DNA from 2 places in the Psychrobacter sp. FME5 genome. Region 2 is predicted to be linked to the other one. Evidence: predicted binding sites of a transcription regulator. Region 2 holds the regulator's gene; the other holds the start of a gene.
The links. The regulator PhoB, encoded in region 2, activates phosphate uptake and scavenging genes when phosphate is short. The targets are predictions, from matches to a motif close to TGTCATNAANCTGTCATAA.
Positions count from the first base shown of each region.

Region 1 (3,439 bases), on a different contig from region 2:
ATTCGGACAGCTGCTCAAGCTCAGAAGCTGTATAGTTTGGCTTACGGTCAGGATCTGGTTTATCTAAAAGAGACAACTCTGGAATTGGGGTTAGGCTGCTACGATAAGCAGCCGTTTGCATCGAGCGTGATTTTTGACTGAACGCGGCATCATCACTAATATCAGGCATGACGGCTGCATCAATACGTTCAACACTGTCATCTTCTGGCATCATGTCAGTAATGTGATTACTGCTATCACCCTCTGGCACGGCAAAGCTTACCGTTGGTGTTGCCGCAGCCGGTGATTGGGTGCTGGCGGTAGGATTAGCGTTTGGCACGTTAGCCGTTGCCACTGTTGATGCTGCTTTTGACGTTGTTTTAGGCGCTACTTTAGGATTGGCAGGTGGTGTATTGGTTGGCGTCATATCCGCCACGTCTGTCACTGGTGCACTAACTTCTGCCGCTGGCGTAGCGACTTCTGCTACTGTCGGGGGCACCGATGTTTCAGGTGCAACTGCCGATGCAGCATGAGGCACTGGCTCAGCTTCATGATTAGACGGCTGAGCCAAAGATTGACTGGTTACGTCAGTAGAGGCGTCAGGAGAAAAATTAACAGACCAATTCGAAATATCCTCATTAGGCATAGCCGTTGTAGGCTCTACTGTCGGTTGCCCTACAGGCGGCTCAGCTATATGCTCTGTCTGAGGCACTGCTTCAGGTTTGGTAACCTCAAGTTGTTCCGCAGTTGATAACGAGCCAGAGCCAGCTGCATGCTCTGCCAGCCATGCATCTGCTAATGTATCAGTGTTCTGAATGGTGTCTTCGGACTCGGGTAGAGCAGATTCTGTACCCGCTCGATGAACCGTCTCGTTATTTGCTGATGTCTCGAGCGGTGGCTGGACGACTTCCTCTGTGTCATTCACCACTGTTTGAGCCACGGTTGTTTCTACCGGATTGGCTGACATAACTGGAGATACTGGGGTGGTTTCATCTAACGATTCGAGACCGGTATCATTGTTATCATTAGAAACAGGGTCAACAGCACTACTAGCGCTATAAGCCATTGGGTCGCTGGCTAATAAATCATCCACAGTATTGGCATCATTCCAAGCAAAACTCGGCTCAACTTTACGAACAGGAGTCATTGTAGGATTTGCAGACGTCGAGGTACTTGTCTGGCTAACCGTATTATTAGTCGTACCATTAGGCATCACAGCCGCTGTGTCTGCATACTCATAATGGCTCTGATTAGACATAGCGTTTTTATTGGACATGGCAGCCTGCGTGGCCGCTACCGACGCTTTTACACTATCAGCCAGTCCTGATGACGTCAAGAATTCTGACAGCACATTGCTGAACCGACCGCTATTCTCTGCTGCTAGGGCACTGTTAGCCTGATCATCTGATTGTAACTCTAGTGGCAACTGCTTGTGTTGTGGCATTTCTTGACTGGTTTTTTGATCTGCTATGTCGTTAGCATTTGGTTGTGTGGTGTTGCTTTTTTGAGTCGACTGCCCTTTATCCTGTGCTATACCTTTGTTTTTTATACCTGAGCCAAACCATGACAGCGCGGTAATTTTCTGATAAATCGCCAACCAATGAATATTAAAGGCAAAGGTAGCAGTAATAATGACAAACACTGTCAAGAACACCACACTCCCCCACTGCGATAGCAACTGTGCCAAACGCGCCTGCAGTTCAAGCCCAATGATACCGCCTGCGACACCTTCAAGCCCTGTCGTTACAGGATCGGCTACTTGCTGTACTAGAGCGACCAATTGCGCAAATAAAGCACTGGCACTTAATATTAAAAACACATAAGCGACCATCCGCATCAGCCAAAATGTTGGCTTATTGTCCCACCAAATAAGGATAGACTCATAAACCATAAACGCTAGCAGCCACCATGCTCCAAAACCAAAGAAGCTATAGAGCAAATCAGACAACCAAGCACCCGACGCGCCGCCCATATTATTAATCGTGGTCATATCACTACTGATGTGCGACCAGCTAGGATCATTACCGGTATAGGTTATCAAAATGACAAAAAGATAAACGGCCAGTACTAACCCAAGGAGGGTAAATATTCCCTTTTTTAAATACTCAATAAGCGGTGCTGATATCACGTAAAGTCTGCCTTGTTATTAATACTAATTGGTCGCCAACGCATGACTAAGCCTAATCATGCTGACATAAAGTGTTGATAAAGATAGAGAGTGCTGATATAAACGCACCTCGCGTAATATTTAATAAGGATACGTCTATAATGTATATAGTCTCTTTCGACAACGGTAAATAACCGTTATCGTTTAGCCCCTATCAAACTTGGCATAACTTCTTATAATAACAAATACATAGCCGCAGTGGCGACCGTCTTCTAAAGAAAGTGGGTAAGAAAGTAGGTCAATATGCTATTTAGACAAAAAACCATATTACACGCAAATCATAACGAACAGAATAAGGCTAACAATATTGCTTAAACCCTATAAAATACCAGCTGTTTCTAACCCTAATATTTCAAGGGAATATACTTTGATTCTAATGATACCGGTGTTTGTTTTAGCAAACTTGCACTTTGTACCACATACCCTTATGTTATTATCACACAGCAATTAGAAAAACCATATTATTAGGGCGTGTCCTCAATCTGAGCATGAAACTTTAAATGGGCTAAAAATGGCTAAATCTTTGATAAACTGCGTCAAATAGCTGGTTCATATCTCGATATTAACTGTACTATTTTCCTTGTTTATCTGCGATTTATCTCATTTTTATCACCATTTTCAAAGTGAGAATACGCCCTAGAAAATTTGAAAAATTAGCTTAAGAACTTATATTTTTAACACTTATATTTAGCAAGGAATACCTTATGGCAACTGATAATAACGCTCCACGTCACGAAAAACTCATTATCTTAGGCTCAGGCCCCGCGGGTTATGCGGCCGCCGTTTATGCGGCACGTGCCAACCTCAAGCCAGTTATGGTCACTGGTATGGAAGTAGGCGGGCAATTAACCACCACTACCGAAGTTGACAACTGGCCAGGTGATGCACATGATTTGACGGGTCCAGCATTGATGGATCGCATGAAAGCCCATGCCGAACGCTTCGGTACCGAATTGGTTTATGACCATATCAATGAAGTGAATCTAAATGAGCGCCCTTTTCAATTGACCGGTAATAACGGCAGTTATACTTGCGATGCTCTTATTATCTCAACGGGTGCATCAGCGCAGTATTTAGGGCTAGAATCCGAAACCAAATTCCGCGGCCTCGGCGTATCTGCTTGTGCTACGTGTGACGGTTTCTTTTATAAAGATCAAAAAGTCGCGGTGATTGGTGGCGGTAACACAGCCGTTGAAGAAGCCTTGTATCTATCAAATATCGCTTCTGAAGTGACCTTAGTGCATCGCCGCGACAGCTTACGCTCTGAAAAAATCTTACAGGACAAGCTGTTTG
Region 1 covers NZ_RRYX01000020.1:2,978-6,416, reverse strand. The annotation lists gene EI161_RS04755 (DNA translocase FtsK) at 1-2,107, opposite strand, end outside; gene trxB (thioredoxin-disulfide reductase) at 2,851-3,439, shown strand, end outside.
Region 1: a site for PhoB is predicted at 2,159-2,177, ahead of EI161_RS04755 (DNA translocase FtsK). Genes of this name have one in related genera too.

Region 2 (3,439 bases):
AGTGTCTATCTGTAAATGAATGCTGTGTTCATATTCTTGATTATAAGCCTGCGCATCATCATAAACGTGAGTCAGCAGCTTGGTCATATCAATATAATGCAGCTCATGCGTCTCTTCGATCTCGATACGAGACAGCAGCAATAAATCATTCACCACTCTATTCATGCGAGCCGTCTGCTGAGTCATGAGCTCAAAGCCGCGTTGCCACTGCGGTGGCATATCTGGCTGATCTGAGAAGTTTTCCAGATAGCCCATCAGTACGGTCAAAGGCGTTCGTAGCTCATGAGAGACATTTGCCACAAAGTCACGGCGCATTTGCTCTAAATGTTGTAAGCGGGTCACGTCATAAATAATCAGTAGCTTTTCGTCACCAAAAGGTGTCAGCTCACACTTCAAATAACGGTTAGAATCTTGCCACGACACTAGGTGGACACCATCATTAGGTGTCACCTTGGACTCATAGTATTGTCTAAATTCAGGAACATCAATAAAATCAAAAATGCTTTTGCCATGATGTGACGACTGTAATAATAATAGGTCCTCTGCTGCCTGATTCCACCATTCCAGACCGTCATCGTCATTGAGCAAAATCACCGCATCTCGTAGGGCGCGTAAGGCACTTCTAATTTTCTTAAGTTGATCGGTAGTACTTTGCTGAGAAGATTGCTGTTGGCTGCTTTGCTGGTTATTTTCCCCAAGGGTTATCATATCCATCTATTATCCTTATCGCTATCTGCTACGTTTCACTTGATATAGTCAGTGAAAAAAATCGATACATCACTTACTGCAGGTATAGTAGCGGTTTTAAAGTATTTCAACTATATGCCAATTTTTAAATACCCTTAAAACTACTCTGCTAGATTAGACAAGCGATAACCAGTACCGCGAACGGTTTGGATCAATGTATGACAGTCATAAGGTTTTAATAACTTACGTAAACGCCTGATATGCACATCAATGGTGCGATCTTCAATATAAACGTTACCGCCCCAAACCTGATCGAGCAGTTGTGCACGCGTATAGGCACGTTCAGGATGGCTCATCAAAAACGCCAATAATCGATATTCTGTTGGACCGATATCAATGACCTTTTCATTAGCTATAACGCGCTGGCTTTTAGGGTCTAAGCTAAGCTTGCCTATTTCGATAGGTTTATCAGCACTCAACGCACTACTACGGCGTAACACCGCCTTGATTCTTGAAATTAATTCACGGGTTGAAAAAGGTTTTGTCATATAATCATCAGCGCCAGCATCAAGGCCGTGAACCTTACTATCCTCTTCACTTTTGGCCGTCAGCATAATAACCGGTATCTCAGCAAGCATCTCATCACTTTTTAGCATGCGGCAAAAATCAATGCCACTTTTATCTCCTGGTAACATCCAATCTAGCAAAATCAGCGCAGGACGGTGATCAACAACTTGCTGATGCGCCTCTTTGATGTCAGCCGCTTGTAAACCTGCAAAGCCTGCCATCTCTAGCGTCATCATAACCATTTCACGAATCGCAGGCTCATCTTCAACAATCAAAATCTGCTTATTCTGCATACCCCAGCCTTGTTGTTTTAAATACAAAGAAATAGGAAATAAAAAGGCACTAAGCACTTGCCAGCGTCTACTTATTAAACACGGTAATTATGACAGTTTGATGACATTAATCCTATTGCCTAAAGAGCTCTAACTAAACTCTCTAACTATAACTTCTCTTTTACCTTTAATAGGTAGTTTTTTAAATATGGTGGAGTCGTTTTAAAAACGATACCGCGCTATGGCTATAATTTTTTTATAAAAATACCTTATTTCATCAAACTGTCATATTTGCTCGGCACAATGTGCTCACTGACCACCAAGCATCATTGCAGCGAAATATTTTAGTAAAACCATATCCAGAAACATCGACATTGTTATTTATAAATACCCAATACTTAAATGTGATTACTTTTTAGGAGAAATAATGCGTTATTCATTCATAGCAGTCGCAATCGCTAGCACGTTGGCATTAGCCGCTTGTAATCAAACGACCAGTAACAACAAGAGCGATAAAACCAACGAATCTGCCACAGCAGCGCCTTCAACCACGTCTACTAGCAGCGACGCTAATGCTAGCTCAGCTGAAAACATATCCATGAATATTACTGGTGCTGGTGCTTCTTTTCCGCAGCCTATCTATGCTAAGTGGTCAGATGCCTACCATAAAGCCACCGGTGGTCAAGTGAATTATCAGTCTATTGGCTCATCTGGCGGTATCAAACAAATCGTTGCGAAAACCGTAGATTTTGGGGCGTCTGATGCACCAATGACACCAGAAGAGTTAAATGAGGCTGGTTTGATTCAATTCCCAACTGTGATTGGTGGCGTAGTGCCTATCGTTAACATCGACGGCATTAAGCCCGGTCAGTTAAAGCTCGACGGCAAAATGCTCGCTGAGATCTATCTTGGCAAAATCAGCAAATGGAATGATCCTGCCATCGCTGCTATGAACCCAGATTTAACGCTTCCTGATGCGGCCATTACCACGGTATTTCGCTCAGACGGTTCTGGTACGACGTTTAACTTCACTGACTATTTGGCAAAGGTATCAAACGATTGGCAAGATAGTGTGGGTGTCGATAAGACCGTTAAATGGCCAACCTCAGCAACTGGTGCAGGCGGTAAAGGCAATGAGGGTGTATCGAGCTACGTCACGCGTATGAAAAATTCAATCGGCTATGTTGAATATGCTTATGCGACACAAAACGGTATGTCTCACGTCGCCCTGAAAAACGCCGCTGGCAATGTGGTACAGCCTTCTGCCAAAACCTTTGCTGCCGCAGGCGACATCGATTGGTCACAGCAAGAAGGGTTTTACAAAGTCATCACCAACTCTGAAACCGCACAAGCATGGCCAATCGCCGCTGCTACTTTTATCTTAGTCCATAAGCAGCCGCAAGATGCCAAACAAGTCGCTGGCGTATTAAAGTTCTTTGACTGGGCTTATGCCCAAGGTGACGACGATGCAATGGCGCTTGATTATGTACCGTTTCCTGATACTGCCGTAGCCTTATTTAAAGCAAAATGGAACGAAGTGGTCGATAGCGAAGGTCAGCCTATTTATCGTCAAAACTAGATGAATAATTAAGACCGTTATTATTTCATTTATCCCCCAGTCCTAAAACAAGCGTATCAGATTATCGAGGCTTTTATGGTAGACCTAACCCGTCAATTGGCAAAACAAAAACGCTACGACGTCCTCTTTGTAAACACCACTAAAGCATTTGCAATTTTGGTTCTATTATCGCTTGGCGGTATTTTGCTCTCCTTAATCGTAGGCGCTTGGCCGAGTATCACTGAGTTCGGACTGGGCTTTTATACTAGCAATAACTGGGATACGGTCAATGATAAATACGGTGCACTCGCACCCATTTATGGGACGCTGGTCACCTCCCTTATCGCTATCTGTA
Region 2 covers NZ_RRYX01000066.1:1,126-4,564, forward strand. The annotation lists gene phoR (phosphate regulon sensor histidine kinase PhoR) at 1-714, opposite strand, end outside; gene phoB (phosphate regulon transcriptional regulator PhoB) at 849-1,547, opposite strand; gene pstS (phosphate ABC transporter substrate-binding protein PstS) at 1,954-3,105, shown strand; gene pstC (phosphate ABC transporter permease subunit PstC) at 3,181-3,439, shown strand, end outside.